3 regions of the Streptomyces sp. NPDC059743 genome follow, and region 1 is predicted to be linked to each of the others. Evidence: riboswitches for the same ligand, from Rfam matches in the RefSeq annotation. Region 1 holds a riboswitch; each other region holds the start of a gene.

Region 1 (5,920 bases):
TGCGCAATATCGAGCAGGCGATCCGTGACTCCGACCTCGGCGTCAACCCGAGCAACGACGGCAATATCATCCGGGTGGTGTTCCCGGAGCTGACCCAGGACCGCCGCAAGGAGTTCATCAAGGTCGCCAAGACCAAGGCCGAGGACTCGAAGATCTCGATCCGCGCGGTCCGCCGCAAGGCCAAGGAGACCATCGACAAACTGGTCAAGGACGGCGAGGTCGGCGAGGACGAGGGACGCCGCGCGGAGAAGGAGCTCGACGACACCACCGCGAAGTATGTCGCGCAGGTGGACGAGCTGCTCAAGCACAAGGAAGCCGAGCTGCTCGAGGTCTGATGAACGACTCTTCCCGGGGAGCCCCGCCGACGGCCGGTTACTCCGGTTACACCGACTACTGGGGACCGACCGACCACGGGGCCGCCCCGGCGGGTCCCGCATACGACGCGCTGGACACACAGCAGACTCGGCCCATGCCCATCGTGCCCGACGGACCCGCGAACGGCGGGGACCAGGATGACGACCGGGAGGGTGCTCGGCCGGGCGGCCCTCTGTTCCGTGACGAGACGCCACAGGAGCCCATGGGAGCACAGTCACCACCGCCACCGAGGAAGCGGGCGGGCCGTGATCTGCGCGCGGCCATAGGAGTGGGCCTCGGCCTCGGTGTGGTCGTCGTGGCGTCGCTCTTCATCGTCAAGGCCGTGTTCGTGGGTGTCGTCGCGGTCGCGGTGGTCGTCGGGCTGTGGGAGCTGACCTCGCGGCTGGACGAGAAGAAGGGCATCAAGGCCCCGCTGGTACCGCTGGCGATCGGCGGCGCCGCGATGGTCGTCGCCGGCTATCTGCGCGGTGCCGAGGGCGCCTGGGTCGCGATGGCCCTGACGGCGCTCGCGGTGCTGGTCTGGCGGATGACGGAACCGCCCGAGGGCTATCTGAAGGACGTCACGGCCGGGATCTTCGCCGCGTTCTACGTACCGTTCCTGGCCACCTTCGTGACGATGATGCTCACGGCGGACGACGGTCCGTGGCGGGTCCTGATGTTCATGGTGCTCACGGTCGTCAGCGACACGGGCGCGTACGCGGTCGGCTGGCGCTTCGGTACGCACAAGCTCGCGCCGCGCATCAGCCCTGGCAAGACCAGGGAAGGGCTGGCCGGAGCCATCGTCTTCGCCATGGTGGCGGGCGCGCTCTGTATGCAGTTCCTGATCAACGACGGGATCTGGTGGCAGGGCCTGCTGCTGGGACTGGCGGTCGCGGCCACCGCCACACTCGGCGATCTCGGCGAGTCCATGATCAAGCGCGATCTCGGCATCAAGGACATGGGCACCCTGCTGCCGGGACACGGCGGCATCATGGACCGGCTCGACTCGCTGCTGCCCACGGCGCCGGTGTTCTGGCTGCTGCTGGTGATCTTCGTCGGATCCTGACCGGGCGCCTTCGGTCACGCTTGTGACCAGGCCCGATACCGTACGGAGGCCCGTTGTCCACAGGACAGCGGGCCTCCTTCGTATGTCTGCGACACTGGATCCACCATGCCTGTACCTGGAGAACTCACCTTTGTCGCGCCCCGCGGAGCCAAGAAGCCCCCGCGGCATCTCGCCGACCTCACTCCCGCCGAGCGCCGCGAGGCCGTCGCCGCGATGGGCGAGAAGGCGTTCCGTGCCAAGCAGCTTTCGCAGCACTACTTCGCGCGGTTCGCACACGATCCCGAGCAGTGGACCGACATCCCGGCCGCCGCGCGTCAGAAGCTCGCGGCGGAGCTGCTGCCCGAGCTGATGTCGGTGGTGCGGCATATCTCCTGCGACGACGACACCACCCGTAAGACGCTCTGGCGGCTGCACGACGGCACTCTGGTCGAGTCCGTGCTGATGCGCTATCCGGACAGGGTCACGATGTGTATCTCGTCGCAGGCGGGCTGCGGGATGAACTGCCCGTTCTGCGCCACAGGACAGGCCGGTCTCGACCGCAATCTGTCCACCGCCGAGATCGTGCACCAGATCGTGGACGGGATGCGTGCCCTGCGCGACGGCGATGTGCCGGGCGGGCCCTCCCGGCTGTCGAACATCGTCTTCATGGGCATGGGCGAACCGCTCGCCAACTACAGGCGGGTGGTCGGCGCGATCCGCCGGCTGACCGATCCCGAGCCCGACGGTCTGGGACTGTCGCAGCGCGGGATCACCGTCTCGACGGTCGGTCTGGTGCCCGCGATGCTGCGCTTCGCCGACGAGGGCTTCAAGTGCCGGCTCGCGGTCTCCCTGCACGCGCCCGACGACGAGCTGCGCGACACCCTCGTCCCGGTCAATACGCGCTGGAAGGTACGGGAAGTGCTGGACGCGGCGTGGGAGTACGCGGAGAAGTCGGGCCGCCGGGTCTCCATCGAGTACGCGCTGATCCGTGACATCAACGACCAGGCGTGGCGCGGCGACCGGCTGGGCCGGCTGCTCAAGGGCAAGCGGGTGCACGTCAATCTGATCCCGCTCAACCCGACACCGGGATCGAAGTGGACGGCCTCGCGGCCCGAGGACGAAAAGGCCTTTGTCGAGGCGATCGCGGCCCATGGAGTGCCCGTGACCGTACGGGACACCCGCGGCCAGGAGATCGACGGAGCGTGTGGGCAGTTGGCCGCGTCGGAGCGGTAGGGCGTCGTGGCTCCTGGCGGGCGGGCCGCGCGGCCGACGGACCTGCCCGTGAGCAGGCTGTCTCGGAGGTGAACCGGGCCTGGATATGCGGTGCATGTAACCTTGGCGCGAACGCATTGCATATTTTCCGACAGGGGAGCGCCACAGCGCTGAGAGTGTGGCATATGTCCGTGAGAGCGGGCAGCGGCCACAGACCCTCTGAACCTCGCCCAGGTCATTCTGGGTAGGAAGTTCGGTCACCACTCAAGCTGTTGCGCCCTGCCCGGAGTCCGGTCCGTCCGGACTCCGGGCAGGGCCGCGTCTTCTCCTGGACATCCCAGGAGGAAAATCAGTGAGCACCACATCAGTGAGCACCATCAGCGTCAGAAGAATGGCGGTCGCCGCGGTCGCCGCCGCGCTCGGTGTCTCCTCGCTCGCCGCCTGCGGCGGCTCCGACGGCTCCGCGTCGTCCGGCGACAGCGCCGGTACGGGCGGTGGCGGGACGGCGTCGAAGACCGTCACTCTGGTCAGCCACGACTCGTTCAACGCCACTCCCGCCGTGCTCAAGGAGTTCACCGCGCGGACCGGCTACACGGTCAAGGTGCTCAAGAGCGGAGACGCGGGCGAGGCCCTCAACAAGGAGATCCTGACCAAAGGTTCGCCTCAGGGCGATGTCTTCTTCGGCGTCGACAACACCCTGCTCTCCCGCGCCCTCGACAACGGTCTCTTCACGCCGTACGAGGCGAAGGGCCTCGACCAGGTCGACGCGGTCACCCGGCTCGACGGGAGCAAGAACCGCGTCACACCGATCGACACCGGCGATATCTGTGTCAACTACGACAAGAAGTATTTCGCGGACAAGAAGCTCGCACCTCCGCAGTCTTTTGACGATCTGATCAAGCCGCAGTACAAGAATCTGCTGGTCACCGAGAACGCCGCGACCTCCTCGCCCGGTCTCGGCTTCCTCCTCGGCACGGCCGCGCGGTACGGCGACAACGGCTGGCAGGAGTACTGGAAGAAGCTGAAGGCCAACGGCGTCCAGGTCGTGGACAGCTGGGAGCAGGCCTACAACGAGAGCTTCTCGGGCTCGGCCGGAGGCAAGAAGGCCAAGGCCGACCGTCCGCTCGTCGTCTCGTACGCCTCCAGCCCGCCCGTCGAGGTGCTGTACGCCGAACCGCAGCCGAAGGAGGCCCCGACCGGAGTCTCCACCGGCACCTGCTTCCGGCAGATCGAGTTCGCCGGGCTGCTCACGGGCGCGAGGAACGAGGCGGGCGGCAAGGCCCTGCTGGACTTTCTGATCAGCGAGACCTTCCAGGCGGACATGCCGCTCAATATGTTCGTCAACCCGGTCGTCAAGAGTGTGGAGCTGCCCGAGCTGTTCACGAAGTTCGGCGCGACGGTCAGCGAGCCCGAGACCGTGGCACCCGACAAGATCGCCGCCAACCGTGAGCAGTGGATCCAGTCGTGGACCTCACTCGTGGTGAAGTAGCCGGCAAAGCGGCGAGCCGGGACCGGCAGACCCGTCGTACTCCGGAGAGAAGGCGGGCCGGGCGCGCGAACGCCGTCCGGCTCGCCCTCATGGCCGTGCCCGTCGCGTTCTTCGCAGTCTTCTTCGCCTATCCCGTGGCCGCGATCGTCGGCCGTGGGCTCAAGGCCGACGGTGCCTGGCGGTTCGGCCGCGTCGGTGACGTACTGAGCCGTCCCGACATCCTCGACGTCCTGTGGTTCACCACCTGGCAGGCGCTCGCCTCCACCGCGCTCACTCTGCTGATCGCACTGCCCGGCGCGTACGTTTTCGCACGCTTCGACTTCCCCGGCAGACAACTCCTGCGCGCGGTGGTCACCGTCCCGTTCGTCCTGCCCACGGTCGTCGTCGGTACGGCTTTCCTCGCGCTGCTCGGGCGCGGCGGACTGCTGGACGAGCTGTGGGGCGTACGGCTCGACACCACCGTCTGGGCGATCCTCCTCGCCCATGTCTTCTTCAACTACGCCGTGGTCATCAGGACCGTGGGCGGTCTGTGGGCGCAGCTCGATCCGCGCCAGGAGGAGGCCGCGCGAGTGCTGGGCGCGGGCCGGCTCATGGCCTGGTGGCGAGTGACGCTGCCGGCCCTCGCGCCCGCCGTGGCCGCCGCCGCGCTGATGGTCTTCCTCTTCACCTTCACCTCCTTCGGCGTCGTACAGATCCTGGGCGGCCCCGCCTACTCCACCCTGGAGGTGGAGATCTACCGGCAGACCGCGCAACTGCTCGACCTGCCCACCGCGGCCGTGCTCACACTCGTACAGTTCGCGGCGGTCGGCGGTGTGCTGGCCGTGCACGCGTGGACCGTACGCAGACGCGAGGGCGCGCTGAAACTGGTCGATCCCGCGCTGACCGCGCGCAGACCGCGCGGCGCCGGGCAGTGGGCGCTGCTCGGCGGAGTGCTCGGCACCGTGCTGCTGCTGGTCCTGCTGCCGCTGGGCGTACTGGTCGAGCGCTCCCTCGACGGGCCCGGCGGGTACGGTTTCGGCTTCTACCGGGCGCTCGGCTCGGTGGACGCGAGCGGCGGGACCTTTCTCGTACCTCCGCTGGAAGCCGTCTGGAACTCCCTCCGTTACGCGCTGGTCGCGACGGCCGTGGCGCTGGTGGTGGGCGGACTCGCCGCCGCCGCGCTGACCCGGCGCGCGGGCCGGCTCGTACGCGGCTTCGACGCGCTGCTGATGCTGCCGCTCGGAGTCTCCGCGGTGACCGTCGGCTTCGGCTTTCTGATCACACTCGACAAGCCGCCGCTCGATCTGCGGGCCTCCTGGATTCTGGTGCCGCTCGCACAGGCCCTGGTGGGCGTCCCGTTCGTCGTACGGACCATGCTGCCGGTGCTGCGGGCGGTGGACGGACGGCTGCGCGAGGCGGCGGCCGTCCTCGGAGCGTCGCCGCTGCGTGTCTGGCGGGATGTCGATCTGCCGCTGGTACGGCGGGCGTTGCTGGTCGCGGCCGGTTTCGCGTTCGCGGTCTCGCTCGGTGAGTTCGGTGCGACGGTGTTCATCGCGCGCCCGGACCGGCCGACGCTGCCGGTGGCCGTGGCACGGCTGCTCGGGCGGCCCGGCGAACTCAACTACGGGCAGGCCATGGCCCTGTCCACCGTACTGATGGTGGTGTGCGCGGTGTCGCTGCTGGCGCTGGAACGTATCCGTACCGACCGCTCCGGAGAGTTCTGATGGCCCTGCTGACCTTGTCGGACGTGACCGTACGGTTCGGCGACCGTACCGCGCTCGACGCGGTGGATCTGGAGATCGCCGAGCACGAGACCGTATGCGTGCTGGGGCCGAGCGGAA
Region 2 (5,920 bases), on a different contig from region 1:
TCGGGCAGGTGAAGCCAGGCGGGGACGAGAGCATCGATCTTTGCGTCAATCTCGGTCACACGACAAGCGTGCCATCCCGGACTGACAGACGCCACGAACCAAGTCCGCCCGGAGCAGCCCCGAGCAGCCACCACGCACGGCACGGAGCGCGTCACGGAGCACGGCACGGAGCGCGTCGCGATACCTCAGAGACACGAAACCTCAGAGAACGGCCTTGCGCAGCGGTACCGCGGGATCGGCGGCCCGCGCCCGGTCCAGCCGCGCGCCCGCCTCCATCAGCTTGCGGCCCTGCGCCAGATCGCGCGGCCTGCCGACGGCGAGCAGGGCCCTCAGCGCGCCGTCCCGCAGCCACACCACCGACCAGGCGGCGTCCGCCGGATCGCCGCGCCACACCAGGGTGTCCTCCGCCGTGTGATGGCCCGCGTACTGGACGAACCGGCCGAACTGCTCCGACCAGAAGTACGGCACGGGATCGTAGAGCTGCTCGCTCTCGCCGACGGCCTGGGCGGCGACCGTACGAGGGCCCTGGAGCGCGTTGTCCCAGTGGTGCACGAGCAGCCGCTCGCCGTAACGGGCGGACGGGAAGGACGCGCAGTCGCCGACCGCGTAGACATCGGGCAGGGACGTCGCCAGCCGCTCGTCCGCGACGATCGCGCCGTCCGGGCCCAGCGCGATACCGGAGCCGGTCAGCCAGTCCGTCGAGGGTCGCGCGCCTATGCCCACGACCACCGCGTCGGCGGACAGCCGCCGGCCGTCCGCGAGGAGCACCGCGCCCGGCTCGACACCGGCCACCCGTACACCGGTCAGCAGCGCGGCGCCGCTCTCCGCGTACCACCGCGCCATCGGTGCGGCGACCTCGGCCGGCAGGGCGCCCGGCAGCGGCCGGTCCGCCGCCTCCACGACCGTCACGGCACACCCGGCCTCGCGCGCGGCGGTGGTGAACTCCGCGCCGATCCATCCGGCGCCGACGACCACGATCCGGTCCCGCCGGCCGAGCACGGGCCGCAGCGCCTCGGCGTCGTCCAGGGTGCGCAGCAGATGGACGCCCGGCACGGCCACGGCGCCGGGCAGTCCGACCGGCTCCGCGCCGGTCGCGAGGACCAGTACGCCGTACGGGACGGGCCCGGCCGCGGTGTCGACCTCCCGCGCGTCCGGGCGCAGTCCGGTGACCTCGACGCCGAGTCTCAGCCGGACGGAGAGTGCCTCGAAGTCGATGTCGAAGGCCGAGCCGTCCGCCGTGCCCAGCAGGACCGCCTTGGAGAGCGGAGGCCGGTCGTACGGCGGATGAGGTTCCGCGCCGATCAGGGTGACCGGGCCCTCGTAGCCCTTCTCCCGCAGGGCCACGGCGGTCTGCACGCCCGCCATGCCCGCACCGACGATGACGACGCCCGGCCGTTCCCGCTGTCTCTGCGACTGCTCGTGTCTGCGCTGCTCGCTCACCCGATCACCTTAAGCAGCGGACGGACCGCAGGCGGAGGACCGTTCCGGCTCCCGCCCCGCCAGGACGGCCTTACCGCACGGCGGGCCGCGCGTTACGCTGGCCGTCGACACTACCTCGCGGGAGTCCGGACGCACCGGGCTGAGAGGGAGGCTGAAGCGGCCTCCGACCGTACGAACCTGATCCGGGTCATGCCGGCGAAGGGAGGGGCTGGACGCCCATGCAGTCGTCCCAGGAGAAGACCGCTTCCGATGTCCTGGTCATCGGCGGCGGAATCATCGGACTGGTCACGGCCTGGCGGGCCGCGCAGCACGGGCTGCGTACCGCCGTCGTCGATCCCGGTCCCGGCGGAGGCGCCGCGCGGGTCGCGGCGGGCATGCTCGCCGCCGTCACCGAACTCCACCACGGCGAACAGCTTCTGCTCGGGCTCAATCTCGCCTCGGCGGAGCGCTATCCGGAGTTCGTGGCCGAGCTGGAGGAGGCGAGCGGCCAGGAGACCGGCTACCGCGCCTGCGGCACGCTCGCCGTCGCCCTCGACACCGACGACCGCGCCGAGCTGCGCGAACTGCACGCCCTTCAGCAGCGCTCGGGCCTGACGTCCGAGTGGCTCACAGGACGCGAGTGCCGGCGTCTCGAACCGATGCTCGCGCCGGGCGTACGCGGCGGTCTGCGCGTGGACGGCGACCACCAGATCGATCCACGCCGGCTCGCCTCCGCCCTGCTCACCGCCTGTGAACGGGCCGGAGTGGTCTTCCACCGCGCCTGGGCCGAGCGGCTCTCCGTCGTACGGGACCGGGCCGCCGGTGCCGTACTGGACGACGGGCGCGCGCTCACCGCGGACCAGGTGGTACTGGCGGCCGGCAGTCTGAGCGGACGGCTGGCGGGCGTCCCTGACGAAGTCCTGCCGCCGGTACGGCCCGTCAAGGGCCAGGTCCTGCGGCTGACGGTGCCTCGTCCGTACGCGCCGTTCCTGTCCAGGACGGTACGGGCCGTGGTGCGCGGCAGCCAGGTGTATCTGGTGCCGCGCGAGAACGGCGAGCTGGTCGTCGGCGCCACCAGCGAGGAGCTGGGCTGGGACACCACGGTCACGGCGGGCGGAGTGTACGAGCTGCTGCGGGACGCGCACGAACTGGTTCCCGGCATCACCGAACTGCCGCTCACCGAGACCCGCGCGGGACTGCGTCCGGGCTCGCCTGACAACGCGCCGCTGCTGGGACCGACCGCGCTGCCGGGGCTGAGTCTCGCGACCGGGCACTACCGCAACGGCGTGCTGCTCACACCGGTCACCGGCGACGCGCTGGCCGCGGTGCTGACCACCGGCGAACTCCCGGACGTGGCGCGCCCGTTCACTCCGCGCCGCTTCACCTCCGTACCGCAGGACCTCACCTCCGTACCGCGGGAGCTGACCGTATGAGCACCTCTGTCCGTGTGACCGTCTCCGTGAACGGCGAGGCCCGCGATCTCGCCTCCGGCACCACCCTCGACATCCTGGTCGCCTCCCTCACTCCCGCGCCCTCGGGTGTCGCCGCCGCCGTCAACGAGACGGTGGTGCCGCGCGGCCACTGGTCCGGCACGGTGCTCGGCGACGGCGACCGGGTGGAAGTCCTCACCGCGGTCCAGGGAGGCTGAGCCGCCATGGCCGACGACCGGCTCACCATCGGCTCCACCGTCCTCAACTCACGGCTGATCATGGGCACGGGCGGAGCGCCCAGCCTGGACGTACTGGAACGCTGTCTGCGCGCCTCGGGCACGGAACTCACCACCGTCGCGATGCGTCGCCTCGATCCCACGGTCCAGGGCTCGGTCCTCTCCGTACTCGACTCCCTGGGCATCCGCGCCCTGCCCAACACGGCGGGCTGCTTCACGGCGGGCGAGGCGGTCCTGACCGCCAGGCTGGCGCGCGAGGCGCTCGGTACGGAGTGGATCAAGCTGGAGGTGGTCGCGGACGAGCGGACGCTGCTGCCCGACCCGATCGAACTGCTGGACGCGGCCGAGATCTTGGTCGACGACGGCTTCACGGTGCTGCCGTACACCAACGACGATCCCGTGCTCGCCAGAAAGCTGGAGGACGTGGGCTGCGCCGCGATCATGCCGCTGGGCTCGCCGATCGGCTCCGGCCTCGGGATCCGCAACCCGCACAACTTCGAGCTCATCGTGGAGCGGGCGGGCGTACCGGTGATCCTGGACGCGGGCGCGGGCACCGCGTCGGACGCGGCGCTGGCGATGGAGCTGGGGTGCGCGGCGGTGATGCTGGCGTCGGCGGTGACGCGGGCGCGGGAGCCGGTGCTGATGGCGGAGGCGATGCGGCACGCGGTGGAGGCGGGCCGGCTGGCGCGCCGGGCGGGCCGAATCCCTCGCCGCCACTTCGCGACGGCGTCGTCGCCAACGGACGGGTTGCCGTCCCTGGACCCGGAACGCCCGGCGTTCACGTAGCGGGCGCGCGCCGGGTCCGTCCGGCCGGCCGTTTCGTCCTCAATCGCCGGACGGGCTTGATTTTCCGGCCTGCGGCCGGGGCGCGATGGGGCGGGCCCCTACCGTCTGGGAACCCGGCACGGGGGTCGCCGGTTCCGTCCTCAAACGCCGGACGGGCTGGATATGCGGGCCCGGACAGAGTGGAAACCCGGCGTGCGGCGGGAGGGGGTCGGGGTCGCAGGAGGTGCGTGTCCGGACACTAAAGCGTGATTTGTGCCGCACACCGGCCCGCACGCGGCGTACGGGGGTCCGGGGGTGTCCCCCGGGAAAACACAGCATGCCGTCCGGACATGTACCTCCGGAGGCCCCGACACCCGCACCCACCACCCACCGCACCCCGCGCCGCAGGCGCGCAAGGCGCACACCGCGCCCGCCAGAACCCGCACCGTAGACTCAGGTTCGTGGATACGACCCTTCACGATCCCATCGTCGGGCAGGTGCTCGACGGGCGTTATCGCGTTGACGCGCGGATCGCCGTCGGTGGCATGGCCACGGTGTACCGGGCCGTCGACACCCGGCTGGACCGGGTTCTGGCGCTCAAGGTGATGCATCCGGCGCTCGCCGCCGACGTCGCCTTCGTGGAGCGGTTCATCCGTGAGGCCAAGTCGGTGGCCCGGCTGGCGCATCCCAATGTGGTCGCGGTCTTCGACCAGGGCGCGCAGGGCGCGTATGTCTATCTGGCGATGGAGTACGTCGCGGGCTGCACACTGCGCGATGTGCTGCGTGAGCGCGGCGCGCTTCAGCCGCGGGCCGCGCTGGACATCCTGGAGCCCGTGCTCGCCGCGCTCGGCGCGGCCCACCGGGCCGGGTTCGTCCACCGGGACATGAAGCCGGAGAACGTGCTGATCGGGGAGGACGGCCGGGTCAAGGTCGCGGACTTCGGGCTCGTACGGGCCGTAGGAGATGTCACCAATACGACCGGGACCGTGCTCGGCACCGTGTCGTATCTCGCGCCCGAACAGATCGAGTACGGCACGTCCGACACCCGGGTCGATGTGTACGCCTGCGGCGTCGTCCTCCACGAGATGCTGACCGGTGCCAAGCCGCACGGCGGGGTCACTCCCGCGCAGGTGCTCTACCGGCATCTGAACGAGGACGTGCCCGCGCCGTCGGCCGCCGTTCCCGGGCTCGCCGCCGAGCTGGACGAGCTGGTCGCGGCGGCCACCGCCCGGGATCCGGAGCGGCGGCCCGACGACGCGGTGGCGCTGCTCGCCAGGGCCCGTGTGGCGCGCGCCGCGCTCAGTGACGCGCAGCTCGACGCCGTACCACCCAGGGCCAGGGCCACCGCGGTGACGGGCGCCGAGAACCGTACGGCGGTGATTCCGCGCCGTGTCCTTCCCGCCGAGGAGCAGATCCATCACACCAGCCGGCTGGAGATGCCTCCCCCCGGCCCGCCGCCGACCGGCCCGCGCCGGCGCGTGGCCGTGCCGCGCAGAGGCATCGTGGCGGCGGTCGTCGCCGTACTGCTGGTGCTCGGTGTCGGCGCGGGTGTCTGGTACATCAATTCCGGTCAGTTCACCCGCGTTCCCTCGCTGCTCGGCCAGAGCGAGCAGGAGGCCAGGAAGCGGCTCGCCGACGCGGGACTCGACGCGAAGGTCACCAAGGACTTCAGCGAGACCGTCGAGCGCGGCACGGTCATCAGCAGCGATCCCGGGCCTCGTACGCGTATCCGCGGTGACGGCCCGGTGACGCTCGTCATCTCGCGCGGCCCGGAGATCGTGCAGGTTCCCGATGTGACGGGCGTGCCGTTGGCCGAGGCGAGGCGCGCGCTGAAGCAGGCCGGTCTGGCCGCCGGGATCGTCACCCGGGAGTTCGACGAGCAGACCGCCCAGGGCGCCGTGGTGAGTTCGTCGCCCGTGGCCGGGACCGATGTACGGCCCGATTCCGGCGTCGCGCTCGTCGTGAGCAAGGGCATTCCGGTCGATATGCCCGATGTGACCGGCGAGTCCGTGTCCGAGGCCACCACCGAGCTGGAGCAGGCGGGACTCAAGGTCAGGATCGCCGCCGTAC
Region 3 (5,920 bases), on a different contig from region 1:
GGCACGGCCGCGGTGATCTTCCTGCTCGTCGGTTATCTCCTCAAGGCGCTCAGCCGGCCGCCCGCGTTCGCCGACAGCCTGGTCGCCGTGGGCTGGTTCTTCGGTGCCATCACCGCGATAGGCATCCTGGCCGCCGCGACAGGCCTGCTGATCACGGCCCTGCGCAACAGCTCGACCCAGCTTCCGGCCGAGGAGCCGACGAGCGGTGAGCTGCCGGACGAAGTGGCCCGTGCGCGGGAGGCCTGGCGCCATGCCCTGCTGGAGCGCGGCATTCTGCCCTTCCTACGCGCCGCTCTGGCCGACCCGAGCGCGGATCCGGCCGCGCCGCCGCCCAGGTCGATCAAGCATCTGCCCAAGATCGGCTACAGCCGGCCCGACTTCACCAGCCCGGACGAAGGAGCCACCACCGGCCAGCGCCCGAGCTTCACCAGCCCGGACTTCACCAGCCCCGACTTCGGCGGCCCGGACCACCACCCGGAGTGACGTACGGCGCTGACGGCACCGGGGACCGCCGACGGCCCCGGAGACGTCGTCAGACAGCCGGTGTGAGCGGTGGGGCCCGGACCTCGGACCGAGGCCGCCACCGCTCACCTACCGCGAGTCTCCAGATCAGTCAGCCAGCGGCAGATATACGCGATTGCCGCTCGCCGCGAACTCCTTGGACTTCTGGGCCATGCCCGCCTCGATCTCGGCGGTTCCGAACACGGTGTCCTCCGTACCGGTGCCCTCCGTACCGGCGCCTGCCGTCCCGCCACTCGCCATGTCGCCGCCGTGCCGCTGCCGGATGTCCTGCGAGATCTTCATCGAGCAGAACTTGGGGCCGCACATCGAGCAGAAGTGGGCCGTCTTCGCCGGTTCGGCCGGGAGGGTCTCGTCGTGGAACTCCCGGGCCGTGTCCGGGTCGAGGGCCAGATTGAACTGGTCCTCCCAGCGGAACTCGAACCGGGCGTCGGAAAGGGCGTCGTCCCAGTCCTGCGCTCCCGGATGGCCCTTGGCGAGATCCGCCGCATGGGCTGCGATCTTGTAGGTGATGACACCGGTCTTGACGTCGTCCCGGTTCGGCAGACCGAGGTGCTCCTTGGGCGTGACATAGCAGAGCATCGCCGTCCCCCACCAGGCGATCATCGCCGCACCGATCCCGGAGGTGATGTGGTCGTACGCCGGAGCCACATCGGTCGTCAGCGGGCCGAGCGTGTAGAACGGCGCCTCCTCGCAGATCTCCTGCTGAAGGTCGATGTTCTCCTTGATCTTGTGCATCGGGACATGGCCCGGCCCTTCGATCATCGTCTGTACGCCCAGCCGCTTCGCGGTGGAGTTCAGCTCCCCGAGCGTCCGCAGCTCGGCGAACTGGGCCTCGTCGTTGGCATCCGCGATGGAGCCCGGCCGCAGACCGTCGCCCAGGGAGTACGTCACGTCGTACGCCGCGAGGATCTCGCACAGCTCCTCGAAGTTCTCGTACAGGAACGACTCCTTGTGGTGCGCCAGACACCAGGCCGCCATGATCGAGCCGCCCCGCGAGACGATGCCCGTCTTACGGCGCGCCGTCAGCGGCACATAGCGCAGCAGTACACCGGCATGGACCGTCATGTAGTCGACGCCCTGCTCGGCCTGCTCGACGACCGTGTCCTTGTAGATCTCCCAGGTCAGCTCCTCGGCCCTGCCGTCGACCTTCTCCAGCGCCTGGTAGAGCGGCACGGTGCCGATCGGCACGGGGGAGTTGCGCAGCACCCACTCACGCGTGGTGTGGATATTGCGGCCGGTGGAGAGGTCCATGACCGTGTCGGCGCCCCAGCGCGTCGCCCAGGTCATCTTCTCCACCTCCTCCTCGATGGAGGAAGTGACCGCGGAATTGCCGATGTTGGCGTTGACCTTGACCAGGAACCGCTTGCCGATGATCATCGGCTCGATCTCCGGGTGATTGACATTCGCCGGCAGTACGGCGCGGCCCGCGGCGATCTCCTCGCGGACGACCTCCGGAGACACGTTCTCGCGGATCGCGACATACTCCATCTCCGGTGTGATGTCTCCGCGACGGGCGTACGCGAGCTGTGTCACCACCTGCCCGCTCCGGCCCCGGCGCGGCTGACGCGGCCGGCCCGGGAAGACCGCGTCGAGGTTACGCAGTCCTCCGCGCGGCGCCGTGTGCTTGAGCCCGTCGTCCTCGGGACGGACCGGCCGGCCCGCGTACTCCTCGGTGTCACCTCGCCCGATGATCCAGTTCTCCCGCAGCGGCGCGAGACCGCGGCGTACATCGGTCTCGACGGTGGGATCGGTGTACGGCCCCGAGGTGTCGTACAGCGTCACATCCTGGCCGTTGGTGAGGTGCACCCGGCGGACCGGCACCTGAAGGTCGGGGCGTGAGCCCTGGACATATCCCTTGTGCCAGCCGATGGACCTCTGGGCCTCGATCGGATCTCCCGAATCGGAGGCAGGCGTGTGTGCGTCCTGAACGGTCATGAGACCTACTCCCTACGCCGGCATTACCCGGTAACAGGTTCAGCGGTCGGCGCAGCTCAGGAGTCCTGGGGATACTCCCCGGGACTACACAGTCAGCGCCCTCTCAGCCCGGTGCTCCGAGCTCCCGCGTGTGCAAAAGGTGCCCCCACGCTAGCGTCATATCCGGCGTGCTGAACAGAGGGCCTCTGGCTTCTTGCGATGATCGGAGGGTGACCTCACCCCAGCAGACCCACGAATCACACGGACACTCGCACAGCCATGGCCCCGCCGCGCCGGTCTCCCAGCACCTTCGCAAGGTCATCGCCGCGGTCCTGATTCCGTTCGCGACTGCGGTGGTCGTCGGGCTGGCCGTGCTCTGGCCGGGTGGCGCACCGGCGCATGAGCGCACCGGTGTGGGCTTCGACCGGCAGACCGAGCAGGGCCGGGTGGTACAGATCCAGTCGGTCGACTGCAAGGACGTGAACGCCGCCCAGATCCCGTCCACCGGCGATACCTCAAAACCTCAGGGACGTGAGGCGGAGCGGGCGGAGAACGGTGACTGCACCAAGGCGACGATCGAGGTCACCAGCGGCAAGGAGAAAGGGCGGACCTTTATCGAGGTCGTCCAGCCGGACGCACCGCGACAGTTTCACGTGAAACAGGGCGTAGTGGTGGCATACGCACCCGACGCGCCTCGCGATCTCCAGTACTCCGTGACGGATGTGAACCGCAGATTCCCCATGGCCCTGCTGGCGGGGATCTTCGCCCTGGCGGTGGTCGTGGTGGGGCGGCTGCGCGGTCTCATGGCCCTGGTCGCACTCGCCGTCTCCTTCGCCGTGCTGACACTGTTCATCCTGCCCGCGATTCTTCAGGGCTCGAATCCGCTGGTCGTGGCGGTGGTCGGGGCCAGCGCGATCATGCTGCTCGCGCTCTATATGTGTCACGGTCTGACAGCCCGTACCTCGGTCGCGGTCCTCGGCACACTGATCTCACTGCTGCTGATCGGGCTGCTGGGCTCGCTCTTCATCGGCTGGGCGAGCCTGACCGGCAATACCGACGACAACACCGGGCTGATCCATGGCCTCTATCCCGAAATCGATATGAGCGGTCTGCTGCTGGCGGGCGTCATCATCGGTTCACTCGGTGTGCTCGACGATGTGACCGTCACACAGACCTCGGCGGTCTGGGAGCTGCATCAGGCGGATCCGTCGATGGGACCGCGTGCCCTCTACCGGGCCGGTATCCGGATCGGCCGGGACCATATCGCCTCGGTGGTCAATACGCTCGTCCTCGCCTACGCGGGCGCCGCGCTGCCGCTGCTGCTGCTCTTCTCGATCGCGCAGTCGGGCGTGGGTACGGTCGCGAACAGTGAGCTGGTGGCGGAGGAGATCGTCAGAACGCTGGTGGGCTCGATCGGTCTGGTCGCATCGGTGCCGGTGACCACGGCGCTGGCGGCGCTGGTGGTCTCCGCCGATCGCTCGGGGCAGAAGGACTCGCCAGTGGCCCCGACGACGGCCCCGACGGAGGCTCTGCCTCCCACACCGCCGTATCCGGCTCCTGGTGGGACAGCGGGCCCCTGGTCGGCGGGTCCGGCAGGCCCGGCAGGTCCAGCAGGCCCGACGAGTACGACAGGCCCGGCGGGCCTCTCGGATCCCGAGGGCCCGGAAGCGGCGCCGTCACTGCCGGTACAGAGCGCACCGGCGCGCAAACTGGGCGGCGGCAAGGGCCGACGCCGCAAGAAGTAGTCCCTCTGGTCCCTCTGCCGTCCCGGCCCGGAAATCGCCGTCCCGTCCGGAAATCCGTTCGGCCGTAAAGGATCACCCGGACGGCCCCGTTCGGACCGGCTCAGCCGGCATTCTCCTCGGCCAGGATGCGGCCGAGCGCCTCCTCAAGATTGCCCTCGAAGTCACCGAGCGTGCGCTCCTGACCGAGCGGAACCAGTCGGTCCGTGCGGTCGAGGAAGGCCACCAGAGGCGCGGCACTGACGCGGAAGAGCGCGTGATCGTCGCCGACCTGGAGCCGGATATGGACATCGGAGAGGTCCTCGGGCTCGGTGGGCGCGATATGCACATCGCCGTCACCGCTCGGCGTGTTGATCCCGTCGAGCAGCAGCTCACGGCCGAAGGTCCAGGTGACAGGCGCATCGCCGGGCAGATGGAATGTCATGCGCACGGCGTAGGGATCTCTCATCTCGTAATGGAGTTCCACCGGGATCCGGAACGCCAGCTCCTCCGAGACAAGGAAGCTCATCAGGACCTCGGCCTGCACCGACTCGCGCATCGTGTACTCCGGAGTAGATGAAACAGTGGCTGGGAATGATCCCCGTTGACCCTCTTGACGCAATCGTCCTGTAAGCGCTAGCAGATCACAAGGAGTAATTTTTCAGATACAGATAGAGAAGGCGAGCGCGCTGAGCAGCGATCCGGTCTCTCTGTGTAATCGCTCGACTGCCGGGAGCCGTTGCCCTCGCTCGTGGAGTGGCACAGAAACAGCCACGGTCGCCGCCACGGATCCAAAACGGACGGGCGCGTCGAGCGTGTCGTCGTGCCGGCGCGTGTCGTGCCGGCGGCCGATCGAGTCGGTAATCCTGCCGCGACGATTCTGCACAGCCTCACCGAGGGCGAAAACACTCGGAGCTGCGCTTTCTGTAACCGTGGCCAAAGTCGCCCCCAGGCATGCCGACGGGCGAGAGCCCGCCCGCGGGGGCCGCCCCCGCGCGCCCGCCGCACTCCTGAGGGAGACCGGGGAGCGGTGGGATTTGTCACTCTAGGGGCAGGCCGCTCCCCGGGATGGTTTCCGGTTCACCTTTCCCTCGCGCGGGCTAACAGCCGTACGCGCGGTCTGTCCTACAAGTCCGTACCGGTCCGGTCCCTACCGTTCCTCACCGGTCCCTGCCGGTCGCCCCGCGAGGGCTAGGAGGACATGAACTTCCGTACGACATAGATGAGTCCGCCGACGAGTGCCACAAAGATCAGCACCTTGAAGAGCACTCCGATCACAAACGCGACCACGCTCATGATCAGTCCACCGAACACGACGATGGCGATCACGGGCACCGCGATCCACTTCACCCACCAGGGCAACCCCGTGAGTAGCTCCCGAACCGCCATCGTCCTTACCTCGCTTCACCGAGTGACTCACGTACCTGCCTTGCACCATCGATGCTAGAGCCGAGGGAACGGCGGCGGAGCCTGTGCGGCCCCCGCTCTCCCCTGATCCGACCCTGAGGCAGCCCTGAGAAGAAGGCCGCCCGGTCAGCCCTCGGGCGGAGAGAACACGACCATCACCCGCAGATCCTCCGTGATGTGGTGGAACTTGTGCGCGACTCCGGCCGGTACGTACACGACGCTGCCCCGGCCGACCTGGCTCGTCTCCATCCCGACGGTGATCGAGGCCCGGCCGCTCACGACGAAGTACACCTCGTCCTGCCGGTGCGGCTGCTGCGGGTCGATCTCACCGGCGTCCAGGGCGTAGAGGCCCACTG

Evidence for each region. Region 1 has a riboswitch for thiamine pyrophosphate ahead of ACFV6H_RS02945 (thiamine ABC transporter substrate binding subunit). Riboswitches for the same ligand answer to the same signal wherever they lie in the genome.
Region 2: another riboswitch for thiamine pyrophosphate. It lies ahead of thiO (glycine oxidase ThiO); the one in region 1 lies ahead of ACFV6H_RS02945 (thiamine ABC transporter substrate binding subunit).
Region 3: another riboswitch for thiamine pyrophosphate. It lies ahead of thiC (phosphomethylpyrimidine synthase ThiC); the one in region 1 lies ahead of ACFV6H_RS02945 (thiamine ABC transporter substrate binding subunit).

The regions. Positions count from the first base shown of each region.
Region 1 covers NZ_JBHWGS010000001.1:638,818-644,737, forward strand. The annotation lists gene frr (ribosome recycling factor) at 1-335, shown strand, start outside; gene ACFV6H_RS02935 (phosphatidate cytidylyltransferase) at 335-1,420, shown strand; gene rlmN (23S rRNA (adenine(2503)-C(2))-methyltransferase RlmN) at 1,526-2,632, shown strand; TPP riboswitch at 2,755-2,880, shown strand; gene ACFV6H_RS02945 (thiamine ABC transporter substrate binding subunit) at 3,003-4,100, shown strand; gene ACFV6H_RS02950 (ABC transporter permease) at 4,190-5,803, shown strand; gene ACFV6H_RS02955 (ABC transporter ATP-binding protein) at 5,803-5,920, shown strand, end outside.
Region 2 covers NZ_JBHWGS010000006.1:95,353-101,272, reverse strand. The annotation lists gene ACFV6H_RS13045 (Rv2175c family DNA-binding protein) at 1-59, opposite strand, end outside; gene ACFV6H_RS13040 (NAD(P)/FAD-dependent oxidoreductase) at 202-1,365, opposite strand; TPP riboswitch at 1,548-1,661, shown strand; gene thiO (glycine oxidase ThiO) at 1,659-2,852, shown strand; gene thiS (sulfur carrier protein ThiS) at 2,849-3,067, shown strand; gene ACFV6H_RS13025 (thiazole synthase) at 3,074-3,871, shown strand; gene pknB (Stk1 family PASTA domain-containing Ser/Thr kinase) at 4,312-5,920, shown strand, end outside.
Region 3 covers NZ_JBHWGS010000011.1:20,447-26,366, reverse strand. The annotation lists gene ACFV6H_RS20235 (hypothetical protein) at 1-483, shown strand, start outside; gene thiC (phosphomethylpyrimidine synthase ThiC) at 610-2,457, opposite strand; TPP riboswitch at 2,450-2,595, opposite strand; gene ACFV6H_RS20225 (YibE/F family protein) at 2,667-4,181, shown strand; gene ACFV6H_RS20220 (SsgA family sporulation/cell division regulator) at 4,282-4,716, opposite strand; gene ACFV6H_RS20215 (DUF5326 family protein) at 5,349-5,546, opposite strand; gene ACFV6H_RS20210 (cupin domain-containing protein) at 5,691-5,920, opposite strand, start outside.